DNA from 3 places in the Pseudoduganella lutea genome. Region 2 is predicted to be linked to each of the others. Evidence: predicted binding sites of a transcription regulator. Region 2 holds the regulator's gene; each other region holds the start of a gene.
The links. Region 2 encodes LexA, which represses DNA repair genes until DNA is damaged. Its sites were predicted from a motif close to ACTGTATNNNNATACAGT; they were not measured.
Positions count from the first base shown of each region.

Region 1: the regulator LexA is predicted to act here: its motif matches at 4,899-4,916, upstream of recA (recombinase RecA).
Region 3: the regulator LexA is predicted to act here: its motif matches at 3,950-3,967, upstream of imuA (translesion DNA synthesis-associated protein ImuA).

Region 1 covers NZ_CP035913.1:3,721,302-3,727,938, reverse strand. Annotated here, with positions in the region: gene EWM63_RS15785 (FHA domain-containing protein) at 1-257, opposite strand, end outside; gene sucD (succinate--CoA ligase subunit alpha) at 418-1,299, opposite strand; gene sucC (ADP-forming succinate--CoA ligase subunit beta) at 1,313-2,482, opposite strand; gene recX (recombination regulator RecX) at 3,095-3,565, opposite strand; gene recA (recombinase RecA) at 3,759-4,829, opposite strand; gene EWM63_RS15760 (response regulator) at 5,013-5,705, shown strand; gene EWM63_RS15755 (sensor histidine kinase) at 5,702-6,637, shown strand, end outside.
Region 2 covers NZ_CP035913.1:4,723,231-4,729,867, reverse strand. Annotated here, with positions in the region: gene EWM63_RS20120 (replicative DNA helicase) at 1-969, opposite strand, end outside; gene rplI (50S ribosomal protein L9) at 1,268-1,720, opposite strand; gene rpsR (30S ribosomal protein S18) at 1,754-2,044, opposite strand; gene priB (primosomal replication protein N) at 2,077-2,367, opposite strand; gene rpsF (30S ribosomal protein S6) at 2,382-2,768, opposite strand; gene lexA (transcriptional repressor LexA) at 3,183-3,872, shown strand; gene EWM63_RS20090 (hypothetical protein) at 4,063-4,905, opposite strand; gene EWM63_RS20085 (cystathionine gamma-synthase family protein) at 4,943-6,184, opposite strand; gene purF (amidophosphoribosyltransferase) at 6,325-6,637, opposite strand, start outside.
Region 3 covers NZ_CP035913.1:4,591,289-4,597,925, reverse strand. Annotated here, with positions in the region: gene EWM63_RS19545 (error-prone DNA polymerase) at 1-1,785, opposite strand, end outside; gene EWM63_RS19540 (Y-family DNA polymerase) at 1,782-3,251, opposite strand; gene imuA (translesion DNA synthesis-associated protein ImuA) at 3,184-3,885, opposite strand; partial or broken gene EWM63_RS19530 (IS66 family transposase) at 4,227-4,523, opposite strand; partial or broken gene EWM63_RS19525 (IS1182 family transposase) at 4,829-6,256, opposite strand.

The DNA of each region.
Region 1 (6,637 bases), 1.0 Mb from region 2:
GCCAGCTTGAGCGTGTCGCCATGCTGCAGGTGATGCTTGCCGACGCGGTGGCCGTTGACGAACGTGCCGTTCGTCGAATACAGGTCTTCCAGGAAGGAATCGTCGAGGATCGTCGTGATCGCCGCATGTTCGCCACTCACGGTCTGGTGTTCGAGCACGATGTCGTTGTGAGGGTGGCGGCCGATCGTCATGCGCTCTTTCGTCAGCTGCACGGTTTTTTCCAGCACGCCATCGCGGGAAATCAAAATCTTCGCCAACGCATCGCCTCCACAGACTGTTGTAAAAATTCGGGGACTGTCCCCGACGTTGTTAAGCAACCAGCCCAGCTGTAGGAGCATGGTTGGTGTCGGTTCACCAAAACAAACGGGGGCCGAAGCCCCCGTCATTATTCCGCAAAAGCGGAGCACATTGCCGTTATTACAGCATTGCCTTCAGCAGCTTGGCCATCTCGGACGGGTTCTTCGTCACGGTGATGCCGCACTCTTCCATGATTGCCAGCTTGGCTTCGGCGGTATCGGCACCGCCGGAGATCAGCGCGCCGGCGTGGCCCATGCGCTTGCCCGGAGGCGCGGTGACGCCAGCGATGAAGCCGACGACCGGCTTCTTCATGTTGTCCTTGATCCAACGCGCTGCGTTGGCTTCGTCAGGACCGCCGATTTCGCCGATCATGATGACCGCGTCGGTGTCCGGATCGTCGTTGAACATGCGCATCACGTCGATGTGCTTCAGGCCGTTGATCGGGTCACCGCCGATGCCCACGGCCGACGACTGGCCCAGGCCCAGTGCGGTCAGCTGGCCAACGGCTTCGTACGTCAGCGTGCCCGAACGGGACACGACGCCGATGCGGCCTTTCTTGTGAATGTGGCCCGGCATGATGCCGATCTTGATTTCGTCCGGCGTGATCAGGCCTGGGCAGTTCGGGCCCAGCAGCAGGGTCTTCGAACCGGCCTTGGCCATGCGATCCTTGATTTCCATCATGTCGCGGACAGGAATGCCTTCGGTGATGCAAATCGCCAGTTCCAGCTCGGCTTCCACGGCTTCCCAGATCGCGGCGGCGGCGCCTGCCGGCGGCACGTAGATCACGGAAACGGTTGCACCGGTTTCCGAAGCCGCTTCCTTCACGGAACCAAAGATAGGAATGCCTTCGAAGTCTTCGCCGGCCTTCTTCGGGTTCACGCCTGCCACGAAGGCGTTCTTGCCGTTCGCGTACTCGCGGCACATGCGGGTGTGGAACTGGCCGGTCTTGCCGGTGATGCCCTGGGTGATGACTTTGGTGTCTTTATTGATCAGAATAGACATGTTGGTTCCTTAATTAAGCTTGACCGGCAGCAGCGGCAACAACGCTCTTCGCTGCGTCTTCCATGGTGTCGGCGGCGATGATCGGCAGGCCGGAATCGGCCAGCATCTTCTTGCCCAAGTCTTCGTTGGTGCCCTTCATGCGGACAACCAGCGGCACCTGCAGCTGCACGGCCTTCGATGCGGTGATCACGCCTTCGGCGATCACGTCGCAGCGCATGATGCCGCCGAAGATGTTCACCAGGATCGCCTTCAGGCCCGGGTTCTTCAGCATGATCTTGAATGCTTCGGTCACTTTCTCGGCCGTTGCACCACCGCCCACGTCCAGGAAGTTGGCCGGCTCGCCGCCGAACAGCTTGATCGTGTCCATCGTGGCCATGGCCAGACCGGCGCCGTTCACCAGGCAGCCGATGTTGCCGTCCAGGGAGATGTAAGCCAGGTCGAACTTCGACGCTTCGACTTCAGCCGGATCTTCTTCGTCCAGGTCGCGGTAGGCGACGATTTCCGGGTGGCGGAACAGCGCGTTGGAGTCGAAGTTGAACTTCGCGTCCAGGGCGATGACTTTGCCTTCGCCGGTCAGGATCAGCGGGTTGATTTCAGCCAGCGATGCATCGGTATCCCAGTAGGCTTTGTACAGGCCTTGCAGGTTGGCGCGGGCATCGGCGATCGAGCCTTCCGGCACGCCGATCTTGCGGGCGACATCGTCGGCATCCGCATCGGTCAGGCCCACGGCCGGGTCGATGATCACGTTGTGGATCTTTTCCGGATGCGATTCGGCCACTTCTTCAATGTCCATGCCGCCTTCGGAGGAAGCCATCAGCACCACGCGCTGCGAAACGCGGTCGGTCACCAGCGAAACGTACAGTTCCTTCTTGATGTCGGCGCCTTCTTCGATCATCAGGCGACGGACTTTCTGGCCTTCCGGGCCAGTCTGGTGGGTCACCAGCTGCATGCCCATGATCTGCTCGGAGTATTCCTTGACCTGCTCCAGCGACTTGGCGACTTTCACGCCGCCGCCTTTGCCACGGCCACCGGCGTGGATCTGCGCCTTGACCACCCAAACCGGGCCGCCCAGCGTTTCGGCAGCTTTCACTGCTTCTTCCACGGACATGCACGGAATGCCGCGCGGAACCGTCACTCCGAACTTCCGGAGGATTTCTTTGCCTTGATACTCATGGATTTTCATGCTGGCTTCCCTTCTGATGCTGAATATGAAATGGGGTTTAAAAGTTGCTGCTACTTCAGTCGTGCGGCACCTGGGCTGTGGTGGCGGAACGAACCGCCCAGCGTGGGTCGAGACCGGCCAATTGGCGCGTCATCCGGGGGGGACAGCGTGACAGTTGTCGGGTTGGTACGGTTTCTGTGCGGGTGCGCGGCGCTGGCGGCAACCGATATCGTGGAAGCCAGCAGGATGTCATTGACTTTGATGTCGGCAGGATGCGTGTACAAATTCCGTGGTGCGTCGCCAGGCATGGACGCCTGGATATTCATGGCGCGCATGGGGGAAAGCGCACACTCCAAAGGATTTGACAGAGACATAACACCGATGCCGCTTGCGCGGCCTAATTAGTAAGCAGCCTTGTACTGATTCGTACGTTGCCGCAGCTTCTACGGACAACCACCGCACCCGCGGTGCTGCATAAAACCACAAAAGTGTAGCACACCGATCAGGCACTGGATAGCAACGTGATCGTACAACTTCGAGCCGTCGGGGGGCGCCACGCCGGAGCATTGGAGGTGGGAACCGGTGACAGGCAACAAAAAAGCAGCCCGAAGGCTGATCTAAACCGCGTGAATATCAGATATTTCCAAACTCGTCATCCGGGTCGTAGCCCTTCATCGCCGCGCGCACGGCTTTCTGGGAAAAACCCCGGCCGATCAGGAAGCGCATCTGCTTGGCGCGCCCTTCGGCGTCCTCGGCCACCTTGCCATGGTATTTGCGCCGCCAGACGTCGCAGCAGCGGGCCACTTCGTCTTCGACGAGGCCGGCCTTCAGTTCCTGCAGCGCTTCGCCCTTCACGCCATGGCTTTGCAGCTCGGCCAGGATGCGGCTGTTGCCATAGCGCGCGGAGCGGCGGTGGATCAGCGATTCGGAAAAACGCTCTTCCGACAGCCATTTGTTCTTTTCCAGCCAGTCCAGGAGCGCATTGATGTCATCGCCCTCTTCCGCGTGGCGCCCCAGCTTGCGAGCCAGCTCGAGGCGGCTGTGCTCGCGGGTGGACAGCAGACGCAGGGCACGGGCTTTCAGGCTGGGCGGGGGAGCTCGCATCGGGCGTGATCGATCAGTGGAAACAGGAAAGTGGACAGTATAAAAAAACATCGCCACCGCCGCAAAGCGGCCGGTGGCGATGAAGAGCTTTTACAAAGCCCAGGATCATTGAGTGGACTGCAAGGAGTGGACTGTAAGGGCCGAACCGGAGACTGTAGTCTCCAGCCGGCCACCATCAGCCGACCGTCTGCAATCAGTCGACAGCCTTCAGTTTCGGTGCCGGTGCATCGCCTTCGGCCGGTGGCAGTTCGCGCACGCCCAGCGAAGTGCGGACCTTGTTCTCGATCTCGCGGGCCAGTGCTGGACGTTCGCGCAGGAACGTACGGGCATTGTCCTTGCCCTGGCCGATGCGCTCGCCGCCATAGCTGTACCACGAGCCGGACTTCTCGACGATCTTCGCTTCCACGCCCAGGTCGATGATCTCGCCTTCGCGGGAAGTGCCTTCGCCATACAGGATGTCGAAGTGGGCTTCCTTGAACGGCGGCGCGATCTTGTTCTTGACGACCTTGACCTTCGTTTCGTTACCGATCACCTCGTCGCCGGACTTGATCGAGCCGGTGCGGCGGATATCCAGGCGCACGGAGGCGTAGAACTTCAGCGCGTTACCGCCCGTGGTGGTTTCCGGCGAACCGAACATCACACCGATCTTCATGCGGATCTGGTTGATGAAGATGACCAGCGTGTTGGTGCGGTTGATCGTGCCGGTCAGCTTGCGCAGCGCCTGGGACATCAGGCGGGCCTGCAGGCCAGGCAGCGAGTCGCCCATATCGCCTTCGATCTCGGCGCGTGGCGTCAGTGCCGCCACCGAGTCGATGACGATCATGTCGACGGAACCGGAGCGCACCAGCGCATCGCAGATTTCCAGCGCCTGTTCGCCCGTGTCCGGCTGCGAAATCAGCAGTTCGTGCAGGTTCACGCCCAGCTTTTGCGCATAGGTCACGTCGAGCGCGTGTTCCGCGTCGATGAAGGCGCAGGTGCCGCCGATCTTTTGCATTTCGGCGATCGTCTGCAGCGTCAGCGTGGTTTTACCCGACGATTCCGGACCGTAGATCTCGACCACTCGGCCGCGTGGCAGGCCGCCGACGCCGAGCGCGATATCCAGGCCCAGCGAGCCGGTGGAGACGGTCTGGACTTCTTCCAGCGGGGCGCTTGCGTCCATCCGCATGACGGAACCCTTGCCGAACTGCTTTTCAATCTGAGCCAGCGCCGCGGCAAGCGCTTTGGCTTTTTCGGAGGCAGGTACTGCCGCTTTCTTGTCGTCCATGATCTCTCTTAACCTTTAACTGTTTAGTGATTCCGAATATTCCTTGTGTACCGATCCGGCACAAGTAGTACTGTATATGTATCCAGTGGTTTTTGCAAGCGCAATCCAGTGTTTTTACAGCGCTTTTCCAAGGCGCGTCGCACATTGAGTACAATGAAATTGCCTCAATGCCGGAATGCCAACATGCGTATTTTACTAGCCGAAGATGACAGTGTCCTGGCGGACGGACTCACGCGCTCGCTGCGCCAGTCCGGCTATGCCATCGACTGCGTGAAGAACGGGCAGGAAGCCGACACGGCCCTGTCCACGCAGGAATTCGACCTGCTGATCCTGGATCTCGGCCTGCCGAAGCTGCCCGGGCTCGAAGTGCTGCGCCGGCTGCGTTCGCGCGGCTCGCTGCTGCCGGTGCTGATCCTCACGGCGGCCGATTCGGTCGAGCAGCGCGTGACCGGCCTCGACCTGGGTGCCGACGACTACATGGCCAAGCCGTTCGCGCTGTCCGAGCTGGAAGCGCGCGTGCGGGCGCTCACGCGCCGCGGCCAGGGCGGCGGCTCCACCATCGTCAAGCACGGCCCGCTCACCTATGACCAGGTGGGCCGCAGCGCCTACATCAACGACCAGATGCTCGACCTGTCGGCGCGCGAGCTGGGCCTGCTGGAAGTGCTGCTGGCCCGCACCGGCCGCCTCGTGTCGAAGGAACAGCTGGTCGACCACCTGTGTGAATGGGGCGAGGAAGTCAGCAACAACGCCATCGAAGTCTATGTGCACCGCCTGCGCAAGAAGATCGAGGTCGGCGGCGTGCGCATCGCCACCGTGCGCGGCCTCGGCTACTGTCTCGAGAAATTCTCCAGCGCCGCCGCGGCCGAGACCAAGTGAATTCGCCGGCGGACCGGTCCGACGCGGCGTGGAGCCCCGCCCTCGAGGAAGAAGAAGAAATCCAGCATTCGCTGTTCGGGGAGATCCTCGACTGGATGCTGGCCCCGCTGCTGCTGCTGTGGCCGATGAGTATCGCCATCACTTACCTGGTGGCCAAGTCGATCGCCAACCAGCCGTTCGACCACGCGCTGGAAGACGCCGTCACCGTGCTGACGCAACAGGTGCGCGATGTGAACGGCACCGCGGAACATCGCCTGCCCGGTGCGGCGCGCGACATCCTGCGCGCCGATGACGTCGACAGCGTCTACTTCCAGATCCTCGGTCCGCAGGGCCGCCATCTCGACGGCGACCGCGACCTGCCCCGCCCCGATCTGCAGCCCGAGGACGACATCGTGCGCCCGGGCGCCGTCAGTTTCCGCAACGTCAACCTGCACGGCACGCCCATCCGCGTGGCCTACGCCTATGTCAACCTGGAAGAGCACGGCGAACGGCCGCCCCGCCTGGCGCTGGTGCAGGTGGCGGAAACGCTGGAAAAGCGCGCACGGCTCGCCAATGAAATCATCAAGGGCGTGATCCTGCCCCAGTTCATCATCCTGCCGGTGGTGCTGGCGCTCGTGTGGTTCGCCCTGTCGCGGGGGCTGCTGCCGCTGGCCGAACTGCAGGAGCGCATCCGCGCCCGCCCGATCGACGACCTGTCGCCCATCGCGCCGAACCAGGTGCCGGAAGAGATCACGCCGCTGGTCCGCTCGCTGAACGAGATGCTGGCGCGGCTGTCGCAATCGATCGACATGCAGAAGCGCTTCATCGCCGACGCGGCGCACCAGATGAAGACGCCGCTGGCGGGCATGCGCATGCAGTCGGAGCTGGCGCTGCGCCAGACGGACCAGCATGAGATCCACCGCTCGCTCGAGCAGCTGGCGAAGAGTTCCGAG
Region 2 (6,637 bases):
GCCACACTGGCGCGCCAGGCGGCGCGCGCGCGCGCGCATCTCGATCGGGTTCAGCGCCGGCGTCTCGTCGATGTACAGCTGCGCTTCGTTCATTTTCTGGATCGCGTGCGTGAGGCGCGGCCAGTCTTCGTCGTTCAGCTTGCCGGTTCGCAGGCGATGCTGGTCGAGCTGGCCAACGGAGCCCAGCATACGCATCGCCAGCTGCGCGCCGCCCATCTCCATCGAGAATACGGCAACGGGCAGGCCCGCTTCGATCGCGACGTTTTCACCGATGTTGACGGAAAACGCTGTCTTGCCCATCGACGGGCGGCCGGCCACGATGACCAGGTCGCCCGGCTGCAGGCCGGAGGTCATCTTGTCCAGGTCGGCAAAGCCGGTGGGCACGCCCGTGATCTCGCTGCCGCTGTCGCGGCTGTACAGTTCATCGATGCGCTCGACCACCTGCGTGAGCAGCGGCTGCACGGCGGTCCAGCCCTGCGAGCCCCTGGAACCCTGCTCGGCGATCGCAAAGATCTTCGATTCCGCTTCGTCGAGCATCTGCTTGACTTCCTTGCCCTGCGGGCTGAACGCGTTGCCGGAGATTTCGTCGGCCACGGTGATCAGCTTGCGGAGCACGCCGCGGTCGCGCACGATCTCGGCATAGCGGCGGATGTTCGCCGCCGATGGCGTGTTCTGCGCCATTGCGTTCAGGTATTGCAGGCCGCCCACCTCGTCGGCCTTGCCCAGCATCGTCAGCGCTTCGAACACGGTGATCACGTCGGCCGGCTTGCCGCCATTGATCAGGCGGATCATCTGCTCGAAGATGATGCGGTGGTCGTAGCGATAGAAATCCTCCGCGTGCATGAAGTCGGCGATGCGGTCCCATGCGGCGTTGTCGCGCAACAAACCACCGATGACCGATTGCTCGGCTTCGATGGAATGGGGCGGGATACGGAGGGAATCGACTTGCGGGTCGGATGGGGCATTCATGGCGCGCATTATACCTGCATAAGCAGGCCAAAGTTCATAATGGTTGGCAAGTCTGGCGGCAAGAGGAACGTCCTTTGTGGCAAGATCACTATCCTGGCGACAGCATATTATGTTCCTGCCAGCGCATGCCGGTTACTCGCAGCAGGTCGGCATCCGTCTGTTATAGCAGCCAAAGCGCGAGCCTGTCGCAACCGTCGCGACGGTGTTGCAAACCATGCCCGGCGCCGGCAATAAAAAAGCCGGGCGAACCCGGCTTTTTAAATCTACGACAGTCTTACCGAAGAAAAAATCCCGGTAATTAAGCAGCTTCGCCCACGACGGCGACGGTCACGTCGACCACCACGTCCGTGTGCAGGGAAACTGCCACCGGGTGCTCGCCGGTGGTCTTCAGCGGACCGTTCGGCAGGCGCACGGCAGCTTTTTCCACGGCGAAGCCGGCTTTGGTCAGCGCTTCAGCGATGTCGAAGTTGGTGACGGAGCCGAACAGGCGGCCATCGACACCGGCTTTTTGCGACACGGTCACGGTCATGCCGTTCAGCTTTTCGCCCTGGCCTTGTGCGGCTGCCAGCTTTTCAGCGGCGGCTTTTTCCAGGTCGGCGCGCTTGGCTTCGAACTCGGCCACGGCAGCCGTGGTAGCGCGGCGTGCCAGCTTTTGCGGGATCAGGAAGTTACGTGCGTAGCCGTCCTTGACCTTCACCACGTCGCCCAGGTTGCCGACGTTGATAACTTTTTCCAGCAGAATGATTTGCATAATGTTCTCCAGTTCTATCTGTACTGCTGCCGATTAGGCGTGGTGCAGATCGGTGTACGGCAGCAGGGCCAGGTAGCGCGCGCGCTTGATCGCGGTATCCACTTGACGCTGGTAGTGCGCCTTCGTGCCGGTCAGGCGTGCCGGCATGATCTTGCCGTTTTCCTGGATGAAATCTTTCAGCGTGTCGACGTCTTTGTAATCGACTTGCTCAACGCCAGCGGCGGTGAAGCGGCAGAACTTCTTACGCTTGAACAGCGGGTTCTGCTGTTTGCGCTTTTCTTTCAGCTTGGCTTTGTTTTTGTCGAACTTTTTACCGAATGCCATTTTAGGCTCCTGTATTTAAATATTGTGTCGCTTCAGGCGGCACGAAAATCAATGATGTGAAAAACCAGGCTCTTGCTGTTGCGGCTTTTCCTGGCGAGAAACCCCGAGAATTCGTAGGCCCCTCCCAGCGGCGCGCTGCTGAAACGGCCTGAAATCTCCCCCGCGGCAACCGCGGCGATTTCAAATTCCGTCAGGCGGGCGATGCCTGCCTCGATCTGCTGCGAACTGTGCTGCAATACTGCATTCACGATCGGCAGCCCGGCGGGGGTGAAACGTATGACTTCCCGCTCGGTGATCAGGCCAGTGAACTTCAGCTCGTTCAGCAAGACTCCCGGATTTAGGCTGCAGCAGCTGCCGGAGCGGCCGCGGCTTCAGCGCGGTGGCTCTTGGCGGCGTCTTCACGCTGGACCGACTTCATCATCGGCGAAGGAGCGGTTTCCGCTTTCTTCATCTTGACGGTCAGGTGACGCAGCACGGCATCATTGAATTTGAACGCGGTTTCCAGTTCGACCAGCGTGTCGTTGTCGCACTCGATGTTCAGGCAGATGTAGTGTGCCTTGGCCAGTTTCTGGATCGAGTACGCCATTTGACGGCGGCCCCAGTCTTCCACGCGGTGGACGTTACCGCCGCGCGACGTGACGCTGGCCTTGTAACGTTCGATCATCGCGGGCACTTGCTCGCTCTGGTCCGGATGGACGATAAATACGATTTCGTAGTGACGCATGCAAACTCCCTTAAGGACTGTTGATAGCCCACCCTGGCGTCAAGACAGGTGTGGGAAGAGGTAAGCCCGCTAGAATAGCAGATATTTTCACCAATGGCTAGCCGCCCGGCGGTCCGCCACCGCCGCCGCCAGGCTGTCGGCAAGCCATTCCGCCGTTGCACGTCCGCTGCGAAACCGCTGGCGAAGCGGGGATGTCGTGGAGCATGGTCCACGCCCGCGTAACGGAGATTGCCTGCCCCCGCCCACACCTTCCTGGCATGGGTTTTCTGCAACATTTCCCGCAAATTGGTGCCTGTCACCGGTTTTCATGAAATATTTCTGCGCCTGAATCGTGTTTTCTCTTGCAATCGCGCAGGCACTGTACAAAAATACAGACTGTCTATATCCACAGCTATTTTTACGGCTACTCGCATCATGATCAAGCTCACCGCAAGGCAGGAACAAATTCTCAACCTGATCAGGGATGCCATCGATACCACCGGCTTCCCGCCAACCCGCGCCGAGATCGCCGCCGAGTTGGGATTCAAGTCGGCCAATGCGGCCGAAGAGCACCTGAAGGCGCTCGCGCGCAAAGGTGCGATCGAAATCACGGCTGGCACGTCGCGCGGCATTCGCCTGCTGGGCGACCGTGGCGTGCGGGCGGCGGGGCCTTCTGCGCCCGCGGGCACGCCGGGCAGTGCGCATGCAACCGATTACATGCCGCAGGTGCCCGCGGCGCTGCTGATGCAACTGCCGCTGATTGGCCGCGTGGCTGCCGGTTCGCCGATCCTGGCGCAGGAAAACCTGGAAAAAACCTACAGCGTCGACCCGGCCCTGTTCTCCGCGAAACCCGATTTCCTGCTGAAGGTGCGTGGCGAATCGATGCGCGACGTGGGCATCATGGATGGCGACCTGCTGGCGGTCAAGAAGGTCGATAGCGCCAAGAATGGCCAGATCGTCGTGGCCCGCATCGGCAGCGAAGTCACCGTGAAGCGCTACCGCCGCACCGGCGCCACGATCGAGCTGCTGCCGGAGAATCCGGACTTCAAGATCATCACCGTGAAGCCCGAAGATGAATTCGCGCTGGAAGGCCTCGCGGTCGGCTTGCTGCGCGCCTGGCACTGACGCTTCACGTTTGCTCTCCTGTCGTGCCGGCTTGCACCAGCCGGTACGGCATGCGTCATGCCGGCTCGCAATGGCCGGCACGACACCTGTTCGCCAGCGACTTCCGTCACGGCGCCCTGCTTCGCGGGCCTGCCTTATTGGCTGTCTCTACGGCTGTCTCCACAGCTACTTCAGATGCTACCTCAGCGCCCTACCTCGACGGCGGCCGCACTGCCACCTTCCCCTGGGCCTGGTCCACATACACGGCATACCTGCCGAAGAAGTCGGCGCCGAGGATGCCGTCGGGCTGGAAGAACCCTGGCAAGGGCATCAGGTAGGGCGTGATCGCCGCCCCGCCCGGCAACGAGACGGACACGAAGCTGCATGGCTTGTCCGGCCCGAACACATCGCAGCGGGTCGGCCGGTCTCCCTGCTTCTCGACCGATTGCGGCTTGACGATCGAGATGTTGGCGGCGGAATCCAGCACCAGACGGTAGCGGGCACGCTCGTTCGACAAGCTGGCGACGATGCCTTCGTGCACCCGCTCATGGGCCAGCGGCTGCCAGCCGGAGCCCGGCTCGAGCGGCGCGCCGAAGCGCAAGGTGCGGCCGGACTGGTCATACACGAAAGGCTGCCTGGCGAAAAGGCCGAGGCCGACGACGGAGTGCGGCGGCAGGCCGGCCCCCTTGCCGATACCCAGGCCCCACGCCTCATACGACACGCCCTTCACCTCGCCGAACGACACGCCGTTGACGACGAGGTCAGGGATGACGAATTCCTCTTCTTCGCGCACCTTGCCGGTCAGGTCGGCGCTTCGCATCTTGCGGCCCGTCAGTTTCAGGCCGGGAATCCTGGCCATCACCTCGCGCGTCAGGTGCAGCGTGCGCGACGAACCGATATCGAACGTGAACGGGAAGACATGACCGGCGATGGTCAGCTGGGCCACGGGGATGCCCCGCTCCAGCGCCAGCGGCACCGAGACTTCAGCCCGCGCGGCCGCTGCGGCAAATACCGTGGCCAGTGCGGCGGCGGCACCGATCCAGCGCTGGATCATGCTTCAACCCTCATGCATCAACCTTCATGCCTCGCCATCATGCATCCAGCGCCTTGCGGAAATCGTCCACCAGGTCGTCGGTCTCCTCGATGCCCACGGAAACGCGGATCAGCGATTCGGCGATCCCCATCGAGGCGCGGCGCTCGGCCCCCATCTCGTAGAAGATCGTGTGCGCAACCGGGATCACCAGCGTGCGGGTGTCACCCAGGTTCGAGGCGGGCACGGCGATCTTCAGCCGGTTCAGGTAGTCGAAGCAGTCGATGCCGTCCCGCAGTTCAAAACTGAACAGCGAACCATAGGCCTTGAACAGGTCGGTCGCGATGCCATGCTGCGGGTGCGAGGGCAAGCCGGGATAGTGCACGGCGGCCACGCGCGGATCGGCTTCCAGCATCTCGGCCAGCGCCCTGGCGTTGGCGCAGGTGCGCTCCATGCGCAGCGCCAGCGTTTCGGCACCGACGGCGATGTGGTGCGCCGCTTCCGGCCCCAGCGAGGCACCGAAGTCGCGCAGGCCCTTGGCGCGAACCTGCGTGATGCCCCACATCGCCGGCGCGGCTTTCTTGTAGTTCTCGAAGATGTTCGGGTAGCGGCTCCAGTCGTAGGCGCCGGTATCGGTCAGGCTGCCGCCCAGCGCGTTGCCATGGCCGGCGATCGATTTCGTCAGCGAATTGATGACGAGGCCGGCGCCAACCGCTTTCGGACGGAACAGGTAAGGCGTGGTCATCGTGTTGTCGACGATGTACAGGATGCCCTTTGCCGCGCACAGCGCGCCGATGCGTTCCAGGTCCGCGATCTGGGTGCGCGGATTGGCGATCGTTTCCACGAACACGATGCGCGTGGTGTCCTTCAGCGCGGCTTCGACGTTGGCGACATCGGTCGCATCGACGAAATCGACGGCGACGCCCTGCCCGGCGACCGTCTGCCACAGCGAGTTGGTATTGCCGAACAGGAAGGACGACGAGACCACGTGATCGCCGGCACGCAGCAGCGCCTGGAACACGGCGCCAATGGCCCCCATGCCGGTGGCGAAGCACAGCGTGGCGACGCCGTCTTCCATCTTGGTGACTTTTTCTTCCAGCGCCGACACGGTCGGGTTCCCCTGGCGGCCATAGCGGAAGCCCGGCTCGCGGCCCTGGAATACGGAGGCCAGCTGGCGCGCATCGGTGTAACCGAACGCGACGGACGTGTGGACAGGCTTGTGCAGCGACCCTTGCTCGATGCTCTTCTGGCGGTCGCCGTGCAGGATCGTGGTGGTGAAACCGTAGTTTTTCTTGTCGTTCATGTCTTATCGGAATAGTTGCCGAGAAACGGGGTCAGACCCCGATTTCAGGAAATGTTTCCCAAATTCGGGGTCTGACCCCGGTTTTGGGAAATGTTCCAGGATTTCAAGCAATAAAAAGGGCTCCGCGAGGAGCCCGTTATTTACGCTTCGGTCGTGGCCGCATTCAGGTTCAGGTGGTTGCGCGCGGCGTCCTCGACTTTTTCTTTCGGATTGTGGCGCGCTTGCTCGATGCGGTCCAGATAATCGGCCGAGATGTCGCCCGTGATGTACTTGCCGTCGAAGCACGACGCTTCAAAACTCGTCAGTGCGGGATTGACGTCCGAGATCGCCTTCTTCAGGTCTTCCAGGTCCTGGTAGACCAGCGCGTCCGCCGTGATTTCCTTGCACACTTCGTCAACGGTGCGGCCATGGGCGATCAGCTCGTCGCGGGTCGGCATGTCGATGCCGTACACG
Region 3 (6,637 bases), 130 kb from region 2:
CACGCCGACGGTATCGGCTTCACAAATCATCTCGTAGGTGGCGGAATCTTCGTGCGGTACATCCGAGAGCTCGAACGGCCGGCCGCGACGCTCGCTGACCAAGGCCAGCGTGCGACGAATCGCCGACAGCATGCCAAGTGCCAGGATGTCGATTTTCAGCAGGCCTACGGCATCCAAATCGTCCTTGTCCCATTGGACAATGGTGCGATCTGCCATCGATGCGTTTTCCACAGGGACCATGCGCGAGATTTTGCTATGCGAGATCACGAATCCGCCTGGGTGCTGGCTCATGTGGCGTGGGAAGCGCATCATCCGTTCTGCCAGGCTTGCCCAATTGTCGGCGATCGGAGAATCCGGTGCCAAGCCGCAGCTGACCATGCGCGCACGCAGTTCGGCGCGCGGCGCCCAGCTGCTTCCCGCCTTGGCCACCGCATCGACGATCGACAGGTCGACACCAAGGGCGGTACCGACATCACGCAGCACGCTCTTCGCCAGATAGCTGATCACTACAGCCGTCAGTGCCGCCCGCTCACGCCCGTATTTGCGGTAGATGTATTGGATCACTTCCTCACGGCGCTGGTGTTCGAAGTCGATGTCGATGTCCGGCGGCTCGTTACGTTCCTTCGAGATGAAACGTTCGAAGAGCAGCGTGCCGCGGGCAGGATCGACTTCCGTGACCCCGAGGCAGAAACACACGGCGCTGTTGGCGGCCGAGCCCCGGCCTTGGCACAGGATCTTGTTGGCCCGGGCAAACCGCACGATGTCGTACACCGTGAGAAAATAACTCTCATACTGCATTTCCGCGATCAGAGCCAGCTCGCGTTCGAGCAGGTCCTGTACGTTGGCCGGCACGCCTTGGGGGTATCGCCAGTAAGCGCCAAGATATGCCTCGCGCCGCAGGTAACTGGTTGCCGTTTCCCCCTCGGGTACCAGCTCGTGTGGGTATTCGTAACGCAGATCATCGAGCGAGAACGTGCATTGCCTTACCACGCGCAGAGTTTCATCGAGCGCGGCACGCGAATATAGATTGCCTAGGCGGACGCGTGATCGCAGATGCTGTTCCGCGTTGGGCGCAAGCTTCCAGCCACACTTTGCGACGGGAATGCCGTGGCGAATTGCTGTCATTGTGTCCTGCAGAGGTTTGCAGGATCGTACGTGCATCACGACGTCACCTGTGGCAACTACCGGCAAGCCATATTGCTCGGCCACCGCATAGACGTTTGCCTTGTGAGTATCATCCTTCGTCCGAAAATGCAGTGTCAGTGCTATGCGCGCACGGCCGGGCGCCTGCTGTAGCAACCAGGCTGCAGGCTTGGCCAATTCCTCGACGGGTGCGCCGTATCTCGGTAGCAGGATCAGCTGGCAATCGGGCAGGCCGCGCAATTCGACAAGATCCGCCGGCGGCGCTGCTATGTCACGTGGCCGCACTAGGTATTGCCCTTTTTCGGCGCGACGCCGCGCGACTGTAATCAGCTCGCTGAGATTGCCATAGCCGTTTCGGTTCATTGCCAGTACGAGCAGCTCGAACGGCGCGCTACCATCTTCCGGCGTCACTATCATTTGGCTGCCAATCAACAGCCGCATACCATGTTCCTTGGCCGCGATATGCGCCTTCACGACTCCAGCAAGCGTGCATTCGTCCGTGATTGCCAGTGCGCGATAGCCGAGCGTGGCGGCTCGCTCCACCAGTTCTTCCGGCGCGGAAGCTCCACGCAGGAAAGTGTAGTGGGACAAGCATTGCAGCTCCGCGTAGTCGGGCAGCAGAGGGCGTGTGTTGCCGTTCAAGCGAACAGACCTTGCAGGTACCACTGCATGTCGCCAGTACGCTCTTGGTAGATCCAGAAACAGGCAGCGTCGCTACCTTGCGCAACATAATAATCACGGGCAGCGGTACCGTCGTCCCACCAGCCACCCTCGATGCGTTCTGGACCACGGATCAATGTTAGCGGGCTGCCATAAAAAGGCCGTTCATTGCGCATCAACAGCTTGATCGGCTGCTTGAATAACCAGAACGGACGCGCTGGCGGATCGTCAGTCGCAAGTAATGCTGGTGGTTTCAACGTAGCTGGCGTCCAGCGGTTGCATACCTCCGGGCGATAATCAGCCTTGGGGGTCGGTGCCAGAACCCGCTCAGGACCCAAGCGGGCTGTCAGCAACTCCATCAACTGCAGCATGTCGGCTTGACTACCGCCCGGCTCGGGAAACAAGGACAGGTTTGCCGATACCATAGGCTGTAACTGGGTTGCTTCCAATCTCAGGCCAATGACTGGTGCCGTCAACTCGATCTTGGCCAGGCGTTCCTTCAACAGACGCAACAAATGCCCCTCCTCCCAAGCTGGTTCGGCCAGGGCGATTGCGAGTGGGGTCGGGAGTATCGCGGAGCGACCGCGTTCGTGCAGCATCTGCAATGTGAACGTGGAGACAGCCAACTGTCGGACTGTCAGCCAGCCAGTCAATTGCAGCAGAAGGCGCGACGCGCCGTCCAGCAGTGCTTCCGCATGTTCTATCCGTTCGAACGTCTCTATCGTCGCACTAAACGTATCCGGCACATTAAGCCAGCGATGCATTTCCGGCACGTCGCCGTATGCCCGATCCAATGCATTGGCGAGCTGCGTGCTGGTGCGGCGGATCAGGCCCGCGCGCGGTAGGCGTCGCAGTGCCCCCAGATCCCGCGCGCCAACTCCCGACAGCCATTCCACATGCGGCTGCGCCGCTGGCAGCAGTGCGCATGACAAGCGATCCAACTCATGTGCCAGCGAGCGGTGCTGGAGCAATCGCGTGCGATGAATGCAGTGTTTGCTGCGGCTGCGGCGGGCCAGCAGCCAAGCGCCTGTAGCCGTGGGTGCAACGCCAAGTTGCACGGTTAGGCCCAGCCGTGCGAGCGCCTGGACCACGTGACGCGACAGTGACCGCACACCGTTGAACAGTTTCAGGCTCGGGCCGACGTCGAGCAGCAAGCCAAAATCGGGTTCTAATGAGATGTCCGGCGTGAAGCGATATAAGGCTAACACTGCGGCGTCGAGGACTTCACGTTCACGCTGCTCGTTGCGATCAAGCAGGATGGCATCCGGCACGACGGCAGTCACACCGCCGCTTCGCATGCCAGGTTGGACACCCTGCGCAATAGCATTTGGTGCTGCGACCAGCACACACTCGCGATCAAGCACCACGTGCAATCCTGGCTCAGACCAGGACGGGCGCAGCGCTTGTAAGGGCAACTGCGGTAGGTGCAGGCTGAATAATAAGTGCATGATCGGTCTCGACAGAGTAGCGGCGGCTCGGCATGTCAGGCAGCGGGATAAAAATTTGATCGTCGGCTGCAGGCCCACGGCGTTTTACGATTTCAATCAACGTCCCCCCCTGTGCCGGACGCAGCGCGAGGCGTAGTGGTGCCGGGGAAGGTTCCATCGCGCTGGCCAGTGGCCGCAGCAGCCAGAACCATGTCTCGCTGCACTGCGCGGCCAAGTGCAGCCGGCGCAGATGTTCATTACGGACGTCGCGCTGCCACAGCAGCACGGCACCGCAGCCATTACTTTTTAACAGTTGCTCAGTACACCATAACGCGTCAGCAGTATTTTCTGGCTGAATCCAAATTAGGCGCGACGGGTCCAGCCCCCAAGCTATCGCCGCCATCGCATGTGGGATGTAAGGCGGCTGAACTAAGGCGATGCGCTGATGGCGAGAAAGAGAGGCAAGTGCGGACTTCAACAGTTGGAGCTCGCCGATACCATGTTGGAGCAGCAGGAGCTCTGTCAATACCGAGCGTGGCCAGCCACTATCAGGTAATTCCCGATCGAGGTCTGTATGTCCCGTTGCTATGCTAGGCAGGCGTGACCTTGCTAATTCGCTAGCACGCCAGACATTCGGTAGTGCTGCAGGAGCAATACCAGAGGCTTGAAAAGGCTGAAGAGAGGGAACGGAAGCCGCGCACATAGTGTTATCAAAATATACTGTGTTTTTATACAGTATATGCGATTAGCGCTACAAACCCAAGAAGAACATGTTTCCGTGCGGTTAGATTTATTGTGTTTACCTTCTAGCACGATGCGTTCCTGTTTTCGCTTCTGCTCTTTGGTAACATCCGGCACTCTACTAAAAGGCTCTATAGGTCTCCTAGGACTTGCTAAAGTGCTCACGCTTTTTACGCAATAGATGTGAGAACTGGGTAAGCGAGAGCATGTCGACCTCACGGTCGGCAACATAGACCAGCCTCATGTCAGGCAGTTTTCGGGGTCGATGCCGTTCAGCTTGGCCATTCCGATCAGCCCATACATGGCGGCAGCGCGTTCGCCACCGCTGTCAGCACCGGCAAACAGGTAGTTTTGTCGGCCTAGGGCGATGCCGCGCAGCGCCCGTTCGGCGGCCGAGTTGTCGATCTCAATGCGGCCATCGTCGGCATAGCGAGTCAGGGCTGGCCACAGCTCGACGGCGTACAGGATTGCCGTTGCCGTATCGGATTTACGCGACAGCCTGGCGAGCGTGGCATGCAGCCAGCGCTCTAGGTCGTCTAACATGGGTTCGCTTGCTGCTTACGTGCGGCACGGTTGACTAGCGCGAATGAAGTTGGTCGGAGCGGCCCCTGCCTGCCGCCATCTTCATGGTAGCGGCAGCAGGCAGGCTCATGTACAGTGAGCCTGCGACTGGCCGCTTTCGGCCCAGGCTGTGTAAAAACTCAGAAATGGATAGATGTGATCAGTCTGCATCCGGCCGCTGCATTTCTGCGGTTTGAAGGGGCGCTACGTGCGCTGTTCGCATCTTTCGAGTTCGGCGACTGGACCAGTAGGGTAACCGCTGCAAACGCACGTTGTAATGCCCGTAAAAGGGCATATGCCCTGACTGCTTCGATCATGCCATCGACACCAAGTAACGTCATCAAGCGCTTCAGGTTATAGGCGAGCACGTGCAGGCTCATCTCGGCCTTCACACGCTCGAGGCCTTTTGTCAGGAAATGCGTGGCGCCCATCCAGGACTTGATCGTCCCGAAGGGATGCTCGACCGAGCAACGCCGGATTCGCATGGCGTCCGGATTTTGTTCAAGACGCTCCTGCATGTCGTCAAGCACGTCCTGGTGTTCCCAGCGCGTCACCCGGCGCTCCTGGCTCGGCGTGCACTTATCCTTGAGCGGGCAACCCTTACAGTTCGAGCTCCAGTAGCGATGAAGCGTCATGCCCTTTTCAACGCCGGAAAATCGCCAGATCAGGGATTGACCAGCCGGGCAGCGGTACTCGTTCATTTCCCGATCGTAGACGAAATCGGCTTTGTCGAATCGCCCGTCGGCCTTGGCATTGGACGTCTTTGTCGCTGGCACTACTGCAGTGATGCCGGCTTGGCTGCATGCCAGGACTTCCTCGCCTTTGAAGTAGCCGCGATCAGCGATCGCAGTTAGCGTGGTGGTCCCGATTGCAGTGCGGGCCTTCTTGGCCATCCCTGACAGTTGATCGCGGTCGCTGCCGATATTGGTTACCTCGTGCTCGACGATCAGGTGGTGCTTGGCGTCGACCGCGGTCTGGACGTTGTACCCGACGATGCCCGAGCCTCGCGTCATCATTGAACGGGCATCCGGATCGGTCAGCGAGATCTGCGTTTCGCCAGTCGCTTCCAGCTTCGCTTCGATTTCCTTGAGGACAGCCATCTGCGACTTCATCGCCGCAATCTTGTCGTTCAGCCGGGTGCTGCGCGCTTGTTTCGTCGCCGGTTCCTGCCTGTCAGCCGTGTCCAGGTCTGCCAGGTAGCGACCGATGTTGGCCTCGATCTCTTCCATCCTGCGCTTGAGCTTGGCCTGCGTGAAATTGCGATCACTGCTGTTGACTGCCTTGAACTTGCTGCCGTCAATTGCGACCATTGCATCGGCGAACAGGTCCAGTTGTTGGCACAGTACGATGAACTGCCGGCAGACATTGCGAATCGCCTTGCCGTTGTCCTTTCGGAAGTTGGCAATCGTTTTGAAGTCCGGCGTCAGCCGCCCCGTCAGCCACATTAGTTCCACATTACGCTGCGCTTCACGCTCAAGCCGCCGGCTCGACTGAATGCGGTTGAGGTAGTCGTAGATGTAGAGCTTGAGCAGTACTGCTGGATGGTAAGACGGCCGTCCCGTCCTGGCCGGCTGCACACGCCCGAAGCCGAGTTTTCCCAAGTCGAGTTCTTCTACAAATACATCGACCACGCGAACCGGATTGTTCTCGGCCACGTAGTCGTCCAGTAGCTCAGGCAGCAATGTCCCCTGTCCTCGGTCTTCGCCTTCGATGAAGCGCTTCATCTTGCACCCCGGTTGATGAGATACTCACCCAACGTTTACCGAACTGGTTTCGTTTACACGTCCGGCGTTTTTACACAGCCTGGGCCAGAAGCGGACACACAAAATTCGTTAGCACCTACCAAAATTTCACCATGCGCGAAGCTGCAAAACTTTAGCCTATGGACGAGCTGCTAGCGGAAATAACGGCGCCCCGCACGTGATCGGCGTGCTGTGCTCCGCTGATGATCGAAACGCCGGGCGTCGGCTGGGCCGTGTAGGAGAACGGTACGTCCGGCGCCAACGTGGTGTCGAATGCAACGCTGTTCGATTTCGAAGGGCGTTGCCGGTGCTCGATAGCTGGAAGACCTATACGAAGCCGAAAGCAAAGTAGGCGTTCCAGGG